Regions from separate parts of the Stenotrophomonas sp. 22LJNL06-5-1 genome, predicted to be linked through region 1. Evidence: riboswitches for the same ligand, from Rfam matches in the RefSeq annotation. Region 1 holds a riboswitch; the other holds the start of a gene.
The links. A riboswitch is a leader RNA that binds a small molecule or an ion and turns the genes downstream of it on or off. The one in region 1 is predicted to bind glycine.
Positions count from the first base shown of each region.

Region 2: another riboswitch for glycine. It lies ahead of gcvP (aminomethyl-transferring glycine dehydrogenase); the one in region 1 lies ahead of AC13GF_RS18880 (trimeric intracellular cation channel family protein).

Region 1 is NZ_JBSPUE010000010.1:25,937-33,022, reverse strand. Features, by position in the region: gene AC13GF_RS18890 (multidrug efflux RND transporter permease subunit) at 1-18, opposite strand, end outside; gene AC13GF_RS18885 (MdtA/MuxA family multidrug efflux RND transporter periplasmic adaptor subunit) at 15-1,181, opposite strand; gene AC13GF_RS18880 (trimeric intracellular cation channel family protein) at 1,466-2,083, opposite strand; glycine riboswitch at 2,168-2,271, opposite strand; glycine riboswitch at 2,285-2,374, opposite strand; gene AC13GF_RS18875 (GIY-YIG nuclease family protein) at 2,415-2,690, shown strand; gene AC13GF_RS18870 (nuclear transport factor 2 family protein) at 2,764-3,195, shown strand; gene AC13GF_RS18865 (NAD(P)/FAD-dependent oxidoreductase) at 3,278-4,558, opposite strand; gene AC13GF_RS18860 (NYN domain-containing protein) at 4,682-5,461, shown strand; gene AC13GF_RS18855 (glutathione S-transferase family protein) at 5,576-6,196, shown strand; gene AC13GF_RS18850 (primosomal protein N') at 6,286-7,086, opposite strand, start outside.
Region 2 is NZ_JBSPUE010000009.1:43,916-51,001, forward strand. Features, by position in the region: gene AC13GF_RS18045 (VOC family protein) at 32-442, shown strand; gene gcvP (aminomethyl-transferring glycine dehydrogenase) at 535-3,402, opposite strand; glycine riboswitch at 3,465-3,567, opposite strand; gene AC13GF_RS18055 (multidrug effflux MFS transporter) at 3,867-5,093, shown strand; gene AC13GF_RS18060 (siderophore-interacting protein) at 5,235-6,131, shown strand; gene AC13GF_RS18065 (hypothetical protein) at 6,214-6,606, shown strand; gene AC13GF_RS18070 (M2 family metallopeptidase) at 6,726-7,086, opposite strand, start outside.

The DNA.
Region 1 (7,086 bases):
GGCGCGCGAGAGGTTCATGCGCCGGCCTTGGTCACGGCCTCCTCGGTGATGATCTCCACCGCGGTGCCGTCTTCCAGTCCGTCGATGCCTTCGATCACCACCTGGTCGCCCGCAGCCAGTCCCGAGCGCACGGCCACGCGTCCGTCATCGGCAGGCCCAAGCACCACATTGCGCCGCTGCGCCTTGTTGTCCTTGCCGACGACATGCACGTAGTTGCCCTGGCTGCCGAACTGCACGGCGGCATCGGGAATCAGCAGCGCGGGCTGCTCGCCCAGCTGCAGGCGTACGTTGACGAACTGGTTGGGGAACAGGGCCAGGTCGTCGTTCTCGAAGTGCGCGCGCAGCTTCAGCGTGCCGGTGGTGGTATCGATGCGGTTGTCGACGCTGGACAGCGAGCCGCGGGCCAGCTGCCGGCGTTCTTCGCGGTCCCAGGTTTCCACTGCCAATGCCGGTTGCGCCTGCACGGCATCAAGCAGCGCGGGCAGCTCGGGTTCGGGCACGGTGAACAGCACGCTGATCGGCGCGGTCTGCGCCAGCGTCACCAGGCCTTCGGCATCGCTGGCGCGCACCAGGTTGCCCACGTCCAGCCGACGCAGCCCGACGCGGCCACTGACCGGTGCGGTGATGCGGGTGTACAGCAGCTGCAGGCGCGCTTCGTCAACAGACGCCTGATCGCTGAGGCGGCGACCCTGCAGCTGGCGCACCTTGCTCTGCTGGTCGCTCAGTTCCTGCCCGGACACGTAGTTCTGCTTCTGCAGTTCGCGGTAGCGCTGCAGCTGGCGTTCGGCGTTCTCCAGCTCGGCCAGGTTCTGCTGCTGGATCCCCTGAGCCTGTGCCAGCTTCACCTCATACGGGCGTGGGTCGATCTGCGCCAGCAGGTCGCCGGCTTTCACCTGTTGGCCTTCCTGGAAGTGCAGGCGCAGCAGCTCGCCATCCACGCGGCTGCGTACCACCACGCTGTGCAGGGGGGTGACCGTACCGACCGCCTTCAGGCGCAGCACCAGCGGCTCGGCGCTGGCGCGCGCCACGCGTACCGGCACCGTCTTGCCCGGCGCATCGTCGCTGCTGCCGGCGTCGTCCCGGGGCCACAGCCACCACGCCAGAAGGGCGACGAGGGCGATGCCCAGCACCACCCACAACGGGCGGGCACGGCGGGAACGGGAATTTTCGGCGACAGACATGGGGCATCCTGCGCCCTGCGCGCGCAGGGACATGCGGGCCCGTCGGCGCGTTCACGGCACCACGGGCAGCGGGGAGGGAGTGTCTGGCGGGGCCGCGGGCGCGGCGTGGCTGGATGCCGTCGCGGCAGCAACGGGGTGACAATGGTAGCCAATCAGCCCGGCCAATGCCGCGTGACCATGGTCATGCAACGCATTCGGTAGTGCCGGCCGCTGGCTGGCAACCTGCTGGAATCTGCGGGCATGTGCCGTGTTGCCGGACAGCGGCCGGCACTACCGTCAAACAATCAATGCACTTCGTCGTGATAGACGAACTTCGGCATTTCCCAGCGGTAGTGGATCGCCAGCAGGCGCAGCGCGAAGCCGCCGCCGAGGCAGCACAGGATCGCGGTGGCGTCGGCCACGCCCCAGTGCAGCAGCAACAGATAGGCCGCGCCGGTCAGCAGCGCGATGATCGCGTACAGCTCCTTCTGGAAGATCAGCGGCACCTCGTTGCAGAGGATGTCGCGCAGCACGCCGCCGAACGCGCCGGTCAGCATGCCGGCGATCAGCACGATCGGCATCGCATGGCCGGCTTCGCGCGCGATCGAGCAGCCGATCAGGGTGAAGGCGATCAGGCCCAGGCCATCGAGCACCAGGAAGGTGCGGCGGAAGTGGTGCATCCAACGCGCCACCCAGGTGGCGATCAGCGCCGCACACACGGTGAAGCCCAGGTATTCGGGATGCTTCACCCAGCCCAGCGGATAGTGGCCGAGCAGGATGTCGCGCAGTGAACCGCCGCCGAGTGCGGTGACGCAGGCGATCATGACCACCCCGAACAGGTCCATGCGGCGGCGGCCGGCGGACAGCGCGCCGGTCATGGCTTCAGCGGAAATGGCAATCAGGTAGATGATGGACAGCAGCATGGGGCAGGCTCCGGGCGCGGTGGGGCCGGCCATGCGCGACTACCGCCACTGCCTGCGCAATGACGGGATGACGATGACCGGTGCCGCTCCCGCTGTCCTTTTGCCTGAGAGTTCAGCGGCGTAGGCCGCGTGCCCCTTCGGCGGATCGTCCCGGGCGTGCCCGGTGACCTCTCTCCAGCTCGGCGAGTCGAATGCATGGTTGGTGGGATTCCAGCCCACCGGCCTGAGCGATCATGGGAGCCTGCGCCTTCGGCGGGCGCCAGCGCGGCGCCTCTCTCCTGCATTCGGGCGCCAGTATATCCGCTGCAGTGCAGCACGGCATAATCCGGGCATGGCCCCGTCCCTCCGCCCCTGGTTCCTGTACCTGCTCGAATGCCGCGATGGCAGCTATTACGCCGGCATCAGCACCGATGTGGAGGCGCGTTTCGCTGCCCACCAGGCCGGCAAGGGCGCGCGCTACACCCGGGCGCGGCCACCGCTGCGCGTGCTGGCCGTGCGCGAATTCCCGGACCGGGCCGCCGCGTCACGGGCCGAGTGGCAACTCAAGCAGCAGCCGCGCGAACGCAAGCTGGCCTGGCTGCAGGCACCTGCCGAGACGCTTCTGTAGATCCACGCCATGCGTGGATGGGCGCTTCCAGCCATGCCATGATCGCCCCGCGCCCTCAGCGCTGGAGACCCGGATGTCCACGATCGCCCTGCTGTTCGCTCTCTCCGCAGCAACGAGCCCTGCCGCCGATCCGGCCACCCTCGCGGCCATTGAAGCTACCTGCCACGACTACGTCGACGGCCAGCTGGAGGCCGACCCACAGCGCGTCGCCCGCTCCCTGCACCCGGACCTGGCCAAGCGCGCGGTGCTCGGCGATACGCCCGACGAGCGGCTGGGCCTGCGCCGCATGTCGAAGGAAGAACTGGTCGCGCTGACGAAGCAGGGCGCGCTGAAAACCCCGAAGGATCAATGGGACCGCCGCTGCACGGTGCTGGACGTGACCGGCAACGCCGCCTCGGTGCGATTGGAAACGCCGTGGTTCGTCGACTACTTCCACATGGGCCGCTTCGACCAGCGCTGGGTCATCGTCAACGCGTTGTGGTACCCGAAGCCGAAGGCGCCGTAGAGCCGAGCCCATGCTCGGCTTCTGCAGTCCGCGCAAAGTGCAGCCGAGCATGGCTCGGCTCTACAGGAACATGCGTGCGGCCCTAGCGCCTCGGCCGCCGGTCTTCCTGATCATCACCGAAGATGATGCGCGCGCTGCGTTGGTAGCTCCAGTACGCCACGGCCCAGTTCAGCAGCACCACGATGCGGTTGCGGAAACCGATCAGGAAGAACACGTGCGCGGCCAGCCAGAACCACCAGGCCAGCACGCCGGACAGCTGCAGCCGGCCCAGGTGCACGATCGCAGCCATGCGGCCGATGGTGGCCAGGTTGCCGAAGTCGGCGTACTTGAACGGACCGGGCTCGGGCTTGCCGTGCAGGCGTGCACGGATCACCTCGGCCACGTACTTGCCCATCTGTTTGGCGGCGGGTGCCACGCCGGGCACCGGCTTGCCGTTGGCCTGGTTCAGCGCGGCCAGATCGCCGGCCACGAACAGTTCCGGGTGGCCAGGCAGGGTCAGGTCCGGTTGCACCTGCACGCGTCCGGCGCGGTCCAGCGGCACGTCCAGCGTGCGCGCCAGCGGTGAAGCGGCCACGCCGGCGGCCCAGACCACGGTGCGTGCCGGTACGAACTGATCGCCGAGCTTGAAGCCCTGGCTGTCGATGTCGCTCACCGGGGTGCCGGTCAGTACCTCCACGCCCAGTTTTTCCAGCTGCCGGCGCGCCTTCAGCGAAAGCACTTCCGGGAACGAGGACAGTACGCGCGGACCAGCCTCGACCAGCCGTACCTTGGCGCTGGCTGGATCAATGTGGCGGAACTCATTGCGCAGGGTGTGGCGCGCGATCTCGGCCAGCGTGCCGGCCAGTTCGACGCCGGTAGGTCCACCGCCAACCACGGCGAAGCTCAGCCACGCGGCCTTCTTCGCCGGGTCCGGTTCCGCCTCGGCGCGCTCGAACGCCAGCAGCAGCTTGCGGCGCAGCGCGATCGCATCGTCCAGTGTCTTCAGGCCGGGCGCATCATCGGCCCACTGGTCGTTGCCGAAGTAGGCGTGGGTGGCGCCGGTGGCCAGCAGCAGGCTGTCGTAGTCCAGTGTGCTGCCATCGGCCATGCGGATCTGCCGGGCCTGCTTGTCGATGGTCACCACTTCGCCGAGGCGGACTTCCACATTGCGCTGGTGGCCGAGGATGTGGCGCAGCGGTGCGGCGATATCCGGGGCGGACAGGCCGGCGGTGGCCACTTGGTACAGCAGCGGCTGGAACAGGTGATGATTGCGGCGGTCGACCAGGGTGATGCGTATGCGCTCGCGGGCCAGGGCACGGGTGGCCCAGAGACCGGCAAAACCGCCGCCGACAACAACCAGGTGGGGAACGCGCTCGCGACTCATCGACTCACTCCAGTGGGGGCATTGGGGGAAGCGCCTGGCATCTTCGCACGATGGCCCCCTGTCACGTCAGCGCCCGCGTGGATCGGCGATACTCGGGTTCAGGCAACGGCCCGTGAGGAGCCCATGAGCGAACCGGAAAAGCGCATCGCCCTGTTGATCGACGCCGACAATGCGCCGGCCTCGAAGATCGACGAGGTCCTGGCCGAAGTCGCCCGCTACGGTGTGGCGAACGTGCGCCGTGCCTATGGCAACTGGAAGAGTCCGCGGTTGAAGGGCTGGGAGGCGGTACTGCACGAATATGCGATCCGCCCGATCCAGCAGTTTGCCTACAGCAAGGGCAAGAATGCCTCGGACATGGCGATGGTGATCGACGCCATGGATCTGCTGTACGCGCGTAATCTGGATGGCTTCGCCATCGTCTCCAGCGATGCCGATTTCACCCCGATGGTGATGCGCCTGCTGACTGACGGCGTGAAGGTGTATGGCTTCGGCGAGAAGAAAACCCCGGAGCCGTTCGTCAACGCGTGCTCGAAGTTCACCTACCTGGAAGCGCTGGGCCAGACCCATGCCAGCGTGCCGGATACCGAACAGGCTTCCAGCGAACAGGCATCGAACGAGCCTGTTGCCAACGACGATGCCCGGCCACGCAAGAGCGGTGCGGAAATGCGCAGTGACACCCGGCTGGTGAAGATGCTGCGCCGCGCGGTGTCCTCGGCGGAGGGCGAGGATGGCTGGTCGCACCTCGGGCCGGTCGGCAGCCAGATCGGCAATCAGGCCTCGTTCGATCCGCGCAACTATGGCTACGGCAAACTCAGCGATCTGCTGGCGGCGATCGGCCTGTTCGAGCTGAAGAAGGATGGCAAATCGTCCTACGTGCGCGCGCTGCCGAAAAAGAACCGGTAATGCCGGCCGCTGGCCGGCAATTCCCGGATGCCAGATCCCGCATCCACCACCCACACACCCACTCCGATCAGGCGTATCGTTGCCGCTCGCATTGCCAGCAAGGAAAAAACCCGCATGTTGAAGATCTGGGGCCGCCGCAATTCCAGTAACGTCCGCAAGGTGCTGTGGTGCGCCGAGGAGATCGGCCTGCCGTATGAATCCATCGAAGTCGGTGGCAGCCACGGCGGCACGCAGACGCCGGAGTACCAGGCGATGAATCCCAACAGCCTGGTGCCGGTGATCGAAGACCACGGCCTGCCGCTGTGGGAGTCGAATGCCATCGTGCGTTACCTGAGCGCGCGCTATGCGCTGGGCACGCTGTACGCCGAAGACCCGATGGAACGTGCCCAGGCCGAGAAGTGGATGGACTGGAGTACCTCGCGGATGGCACCGATCTACACCGACCTGATCTGGGGCATCATGCGCACCGCCCCGGCCGACCGCGACGAAGCGCGGATCAATGCCGCCATCGTGCGCGCCGGCGACTACCTGGCGATGGCCGATGCCACGCTGGCCAGACAGCCGTGGCTGTCGGGCGAGACGTTCGCGATGGGTGACATCCCGCTGGGCTCGCTGATCTATGCCTGGTTCGAACTGCCGATCCAGCGCCCGGAACTGCCGCACCTGGCCGACTGGTACGCGCGCCTGCGCGAGCGGCCGGCCTACCAGCGCGGCGTGATGTCGCCGCTGACGTAAGCGGCAGGGCCGTTGGTAGAGTCGAGCTTGCTCGACTGCTCCTGCATGAGGCAGTCGAGCAAGCTCGACTCTACGCAGCACCGACCGGATCAATACAGATCCGTCGGATCCACATCCAGCGACCAGCGCACCTTGCGTGCTTCCGGCAGCGCATACAGCTGCGGAACCAGCTGCGAAAGCACCCCATGCAGCGGCGGCCGCTGCAACGCAGACAGCAGCAGCTGGGTGCGCTGGTAGCCGGCACGCCGTGGCATCGGCGCCGGCATGGGCCCATAGGCTTCGACCACATTCTGGTCGCCCAGCAGTTGCCGCGCCGCCAGCAGGAACGCGTTGGCATGCTCCACCTGCTGCGCTTCGGCGCGCATCAGCGCCAGATGCGCGAACGGCGGGAATCCGGCGGCCTGGCGCTGGTTCAACTCGGCCTGCGCGAACGGGTGGTAGCCGCCGCTCACCAGGGTTTCCAGCAACGGGTGCCCGGGGTGATGGGTCTGCAGCCAGACTTCGCCAGGATCACGCGCGCGTCCCGCACGGCCGGCCACCTGGATCAACTGCTGCGCCAGTTTCTCGCTGGCACGGAAGTCAGCCGAGAACAGGCCCTCGTCAATGCCGACCACCACCACCAGGGTCAGCTTCGGCAGGTCGTGGCCCTTGGCCAGGATCTGCGTGCCGACCAGGATGCCGGGCTGGTCGCCCAGTTTCGCCAGTTGCTGTTCCAGTGCATCGCGGCGTGAAGTGGTGCCGCGGTCGATACGCACCACCGGGAAGTCGGCGAAGGCGGCGGTGAGATGCTCTTCCAGGCGTTCGGTACCGATGCCCTGGGGTTGCAGCGCCAGGCTGCCGCAGGCCGGGCATGCCAGCGGCGCCGGTTGCCGAGCGCCGCAGTGATGGCA
Region 2 (7,086 bases), on a different contig from region 1:
CCGTCAGCGGCCCGTTGACCAGGAGTACCGCATGCTGCGCAGTCGCCCCTTCCTGATGTTCACCGGCCAGGCCGAGGCCGCCCTGGCCCTGTACGCCGAGGCCTTCGCCGATTTCCGCCTGCTGGCAATGCAGCGCCATCCGGACGGCGCCGGTGCCGGCGTTCCCGGGCAGGTCCGCCAGGCCATTTTCCTGCTCGGAGGCACCCACTACCTGTGCTTCGACAGCCTGGACGTGCACGACTTCACCTTCTCGCCGTCGATCTCGCTGTTCGTGGAGTGTTCCGGCGCCGAACAGTTCGAGCGTGCCGCGCGCGTGCTGGGCGAGGGCGGCCACTGGTTGATGCCGGTGGGCGACTATGACTTCAGCAACCGCTACGGCTGGGTGCAGGACCGCTTCGGCGTGTCGTGGCAGTTGAGCCTGGGGCAGATGCCGGACCCGTGATCGGATTGTTGTGGGTGTGGACCTGGGTCCACGCGCCCTTATGAAAACGGCCCGCTTGCGCGGGCCGTTTTCATTTCCGATGGGTCGAAGGATTACGCCTCGACTTCATCATCCTTGTAGGCATCGACCGGGATGCAGGCGCACATCACGTTCTTGTCGCCGTACACGTTGTCCACGCGTGCCACCGGCGGCCAGTACTTCTGCAGCTTCAGGCTGGGCAGCGGGAACGCAGCCAGTTCACGCGGGTAGGCGTGGGTCCATTCGCTGGCAGTCACCGCGGTGGCGGTGTGCGGCGCGTTCTTCAGCGGGTTGTCTTCGCGGTCCAGGCGGCCGTCTTCGATCGCGGTGATCTCCTCGCGGATCTGGATCATCGCGTCGATGAAGCGGTCCAGCTCGTGCAGCGATTCGCTTTCGGTCGGTTCGACCATCAGCGTGCCGGCTACCGGGAAGCTCAGGGTCGGGGCGTGGAAGCCGAAGTCGATCAGGCGCTTGGCCACGTCCTCGGCGCCGATGCCGCTGGTCTTCTCCAGCGGGCGCACGTCCAGGATGCACTCATGCGCCACCAGGCCGTTGCGGCCGGTGTACAGGGTCTTGAAGTGCGGGGCCAGGCGCTTGGCGATGTAGTTGGCGTTGAGCTGCGCGACCTGGGTAGCCTTGCGCAGGCCATCGTGGCCCATCATCGCGATGTACATCCAGCTGATCGGCAGGATCGAGGCGCTGCCGAAGCTGGCCGCGCTGACCATGCCGACCGGGCCGTTGTCACCCAGCTTGCCCGGCAGGAACGGCGCCAGGTGCTCCTTGACCGCGCACGGGCCAACGCCCGGGCCGCCACCGCCGTGCGGGATGCAGAAGGTCTTGTGCAGGTTCAGGTGCGAAACGTCCGAACCCCACTTGCCCGGCTTGGCCACGCCGACCAGGGCGTTCATGTTGGCACCATCGGTGTACACCTGGCCGCCGTGCTTGTGGATGATCTCGCAGATCTCCACCACCTCTTCCTCGAACACGCCGTGCGTGGACGGGTAGGTCATCATGATCGCGGCCAGGCGGTCGCTGTACTTCTCGGCGTTGAGGCGGATGTCCTCGACGTCGACGTTGCCGTTGGCATCGGTCTTGGTCACCACCACCTTCATGCCGCACATCTGTGCCGAGGCCGGGTTGGTGCCGTGCGCCGAGTCCGGAATCAGGCAGATATCGCGATGTTCCTCACCGCGCGAGCGGTGGTAGGCGCGGATCGCCAGCAGGCCGGCGTACTCGCCCTGCGCACCGGAGTTCGGCTGCAGGCTGACCGCGTCGTAGCCGGTGCATTCCACCAGCATCGCTTCCAGCGTGTCGATCAGTTCCTTGTAGCCCAGCGCCTGGTCGGCCGGCACCAGCGGGTGGATCTGCGAGAACTCCGGCCAGGTCACCGGGATCATCTCGGCGGTGGCGTTGAGCTTCATGGTGCACGAGCCCAGCGGGATCATCGTGCGGTCCATCGCCAGGTCCTTGTCGGCCAGCGAACGCAGGTAGCGCAGCAGTTCGTGCTCGCTGTGGTGGGTGTTGAACACCGGATGGGTCAGGAACGCGGACTGGCGCAGCAGGCCGGCCGGCAGCGCGTCGGCAGTGCTGGCATCCAGCGCGTCGACGTCCAGCGAAGCGCCGAACACCGCAGCCACGGCGACGATGTCGGCGCGGGTGGTGGTCTCGTCCAGGCTGATGCCGACCGAGTCGCTGTCGATCGCGCGCAGGTTGTAACCAGCGGCGCGTGCCTTGGCATGGATTTCATCGGCATGCACGCCGGTGACGTGCAGGGTGTCGAAGAAGTCGCCACCGACCTGCACGCCGGCGCTGCGCAGCGACGCGGCCAGGATCGAAGCCAGGCGGTGGGTGCGGCGGGCGATGCGGGCCAGGCCTTCCGGACCGTGGTAGACGGCGTACATCGAGGCCATCACCGCCAGCAGCACCTGCGCGGTGCAGATGTTGGAGGTGGCCTTCTCGCGGCGGATGTGCTGCTCGCGGGTCTGCAGGGTCAGGCGGTAGGCCGGCTTGCCTTCGGCATCGATGGAGACGCCGATCAGGCGGCCCGGCATCGAGCGCTTGTAGGCATCACGGCAGGCCATGAACGCAGCGTGCGGGCCGCCGAAACCGAACGGCACGCCGAAACGCTGGCTGTTGCCGACCACGATGTCCGCGCCCCATTCGCCGGGAGCGGCCAGCAGGGTCAGCGCCAGCAGGTCGGTGGCCACGGCCACCAGGCCGCCGCGCGCGTGCACGGCATCGACCAGCGCCTTGTAGTCGCCGACCTGGCCGAAGGTGTCCGGGTACTGCAGCAGCAGGCCGAAGGCCTCCGCTTCCAGTGCTTCGGCCGGGGTGCCCACGCGCAGCACGATGCCCATGGGCTCGGCGCGGGTGCGCAGCAGTTCCAGCGTCTGCGGGTGCACGGCGTCGTGCACGAAGAAGGTGTCCGACTTCGACTTGGCCGAACGCTTGGCCAGGGTCATCGCTTCGGCGGCGGCAGTGGCTTCGTCCAGCAGCGAGGCGTTGGCGATCTCCATGCCGGTCAGGTCGGCGCACAGGGTCTGGAAGTTGATCAGCGCTTCCATGCGGCCCTGCGAGATTTCCGCCTGGTACGGGGTGTAGGCGGTGTACCAGGCCGGGTTTTCCAGGATGTTGCGCAGGATCACGTTCGGCGTGTGGGTGCCGTAGTAGCCCTGGCCGATGAAGCTGCGCAGCACGGTGTTCTTGTCGGCGATCGCACGGATCTTCGCCAGTGCCTGTACTTCGGTCATCGATTCCGGCAGCGCCAGCGGCGCCGGCGATTTGATCTTGGCCGGTACGATGGCATCGGTCATTCCATCCAGCGACGCGTGGCCGACGACATCGAGCATCTGCGCGATCTCGGCGTCGTTGGGGCCGATGTGGCGCTCGACGAACGCATTGTGGTGCTCGAGCTCACGCAGGGAAGGGGTGTTCTGGGACATGGCGAAGGATCCGTCAGGAAAGGGCACACGCACGGGCACAAGCCGCCGGTCGGCGGTCTGCGGGGCGCCCCTCTGTCCTTTTGCCTGAGAGTTTAAAAGCGCGGCGGACCGCAGCTTCGTGCCCCTTCGGCGCCGGATCGAACCGGTCTCTCCAGAGTTCTGTTACGGGTGGTATCGGGCCTGAGCGATTACGGGCGTTGCGCCTTCGGCAGCGGTGTTCCGCTTCTCCCACCGTGTTGCCCGCTGATTATAGCCCGTTGCGGGCCCGCCGGCCGCCTCCAGGTATGGCCACCGCGCCTGAATGGCCGATGGCCCAGCCGTGCGTTTTGTGCACCTCTGCATGGCATCGGGCGCAATCCCCACCTATGATGGGCGGATACCCGAATTCATCTGGCGCTGTCCCTGCAGAAGGGGACCGGCGCCCGCCGTGCGTGCCGCGCATGGCCCTGCCGGACGCCTTCCCCATGACCGCCGCTGTTGCTCCCTCCACCCGCCGCATGGCCCTGCTGCTCGCCGGCCTGGCCATGTTCGGTCCGTTCTCGATCGACACCATCTTCCCGGCGTTCCCGCAGCTGGCCCAGCGCCTGGCGGTGGACGAGGTGGCGGTGCAGCAGACCATCAGCGTGTACCTGCTGTTCTATGGCCTGATGAGCCTGGCGCACGGCCCGCTGTCCGACGCCTGGGGCCGCAAGTGGGTGATCCTCGGTGGCCTGGTGGTGTTCGTCGGCGCCTCGGTCGGCTGCGCGTTGTCCACCGACCTGACCACCTTGCTGGCGTTCCGCGCGCTGCAGGGCCTGTCGGCGGGTGTCGGCATGATCGTCGGCCGCGCGGTGATCCGCGATCTCTACCATGGCCACGACGCGCAGCGCCTGATGAGCCAGGTGTCGATGCTGTTCGGCATCGCCCCGGCCATCGCGCCGATCATCGGTGGCTGGATCCTGCTCAGTGGTGCCGGCTGGCCGCTGATCTTCTGGTTCCTGGTGGTGTTCGGGCTGGTCCTGCTGGCGGCCACTGCACGCTACCTGCCCGAGACCCATCCGGTTGAAGCGCGCGTGCCGTTGTCGCCGCGCACGTTGATGCGTGACTACGTGCGGATCGGCTTCAACCCGCGCTTCCTGCGCCTGGCACTGGCCGGCAGCATCGGCTTCGGTGGCATCTTCCTGTACATCTCCTCGGCGCCGGTATTCGTGATGCAGCACCTGCATCTGGGCGAGGGTGGTTTCGCCTGGTTGTTCATCCCCACCATCGGCGGCATGACCACCGGCTCGTTCCTGTCCGGGCGCATGGCCGGGCACACCACGCCCACCCGCCAGGTGTCCATTGGTTTCGGCCTGTGCGCGCTGTCGGTGCTGTTGAACGTCGGCTACGTGGCGCTGTCGCCGCAGTTCGTGCTGCCGTGGGCAGTGCTGCCGATCTTCCTGGGCGGCATGGGCATGGCACTGATCTTCCCGATCCTGGCGCTGGCGGTGCTGGACATGTACCCGCACCAGCGCGGCCTGGCCTCGTCGCTGCAGGCCTTCGTGCAGCTGATGATCAGCACCGTGGTGGCCGGCGTGGTATCGCCGCTGCTGAGCGCCAGCCCGCTGCACCTGGCACTGGGCCAGGCCGCATTCTTCGGCGCCGGCTTCGTGTTCTGGTACTGGGAACACCAGCGTGAACGCGCGGCGCAGGCGGCCTGCACGGGCCATTGAGCAGCGCGCAGGGGTAGGGCGGGCCGCGATGCCCGCAATGCTTGCGACAGGGAACGACCGGACTAGGCTGGGCACTCCAGCCAGCCGGTGCGTGGATGCACGACAGCCAGCCAATCCGATGTCGTTGCATGAGGTTCCCCCATGGCTGCGCAGCAGACCTACCGCCTGTTCGAGGTGGCGCTGAAGGAGCGCCGCGTTCTTTCCCCTTCCCTGGACCGCATGGTGTTCACCGGTGCCGACGTGGCGCGGATGAAGACCGAAGGCCCGGACCAACGGATCAAGGTGTTCTTCCCCTTGCCCGGCCAGGACGTGCCGCAGGTCCCCAGCGGTGAAGACTGGTACCCGCGCTACCGGGCCCTGCCGGACGATCAGCGCCCGCCGATGCGTACCTACACCATCCGCCAGTTGCGCGCCGAGCAGGGCGAGGTCGATGTCGATTTCGTCATCCACGGCGAAACCGGTCCCGCCTCGCGCTGGGCCATGCACGCCCGCCCCGGCGACCGCGTGTTGCTGCTGGCCCCGGACGCCGACTGTGCCGGGAGCAGCGAGGGCTGGGAGTGGAAGCCACCTGCCGGTGTCGGCCAGGTGCTGCTAGTGGCCGATGAAACCGCGTTGCCGGCGGTGGCCGGCATCCTTGAGGAACTGTCGACCATGGTCGACCCACCGCGCACGCTGGCGCTGCTGGAGGTGGCGCAGGCCGGTGATGCGGTGCACCTGAAGGCGCCCTCCAGCGCCGAGCTGGTCTGGCTGCCGCGCGGGCAGGCCGCCTACGGACAGCCGTTGCTGGAGGCGGTGCAGGCGCGGATGGCAGCGGCCTCGGGCGTGGCTGTCGGCGATGCGCTGGAGGAGATCGACGTTGATACGCAGATCCTCTGGGAGCAGGCCGATACCCGCGTGGCCGGGCCGCTGTATGCCTGGGTGGCGGGCGAGGCGGGTGCGGTGATGGCGATCCGCCGCCACCTGGTGCGCGATTGCGGGCTGGACCGCCGCGCGATCACCTTCATGGGCTACTGGCGGCAGGGCAAGGTGCTGGACTGAGCGAACTGGACCGGGCACGCGTGAAGCAGCGCTGCGGGCGGGGTGCGCTATCCTTGCGCCCCCTTCGCAGCGGTACCGCACCATGTCCACCAGCTCCAAGACCCGTCGCGACCAGCGCCGCCGCCAGGAAGAAAAGGCCGCCAACAAGGCCGCTGCCCAGGCCTCGCCGGTGGAGCCGCATGCCGAACTGCGCGATACGCAGCGCACGCTGCTGGCCGGTGTCGTGCGCCGCGACGGCGAATGGGTGCTGGGCATGGACGGCCGCATCGCGGGCCACAGCGAGAGCGCTGCGCAGGTGCTGGCGCTGATCATGCAGGCCGGTGAGCTGCACGAGCGCAAGGGCACGCCGGTGCGCCTGGTGTACTCCGATGCACTGCGCGATGCTGCACAGGCCGAAGCCAAAGAGAAGGGCCAGACCTTCGAGGAGTTCAAGGCCGAGCTGGCTGCAGCGATGGCAGCGAAGAAGAACAGCTGATCGCTGTTGCGGTAGAGCCGGCCGCTGGCCGGCTGCCAGACGGATTTCCACCGTGCAGTTGCCGGCCAGCGGCCGGCACTACCAGAAAGGGGCGGATCCTCGCGGACCCGCCCCTTTTTTCATTTTGCTGCCGGGGCCGCGTTGGCCTGCCAGCCGCACATCTGGCCTTCGTTCTGCTGCTTCAGCCACTCGTTGACCGGGGTGAAGTACTCGATCATCGGGCCGGCATCGAGCTTGTCGGTACCGGTCAGCTCCTTCAGCGTGGCCTGCCACGGCTGGCTGGCGCCCTTGCTCAGCATCGCCCAGTACTTCTGGCCGGCTTCCTTGTTGCCGTAGAAGGTGCACTCATGCAGCGGGCCCTTGTAGCCGGACGCGTCGCACAGGCCCTTGTAGAACTGGAACTGCAGGATGCGCGCCAGGAAGTAGCGGGTGTACGGGGTGTTGCCCGGCACGTGGTACTTCGCGCCCGGATCGAAGAAC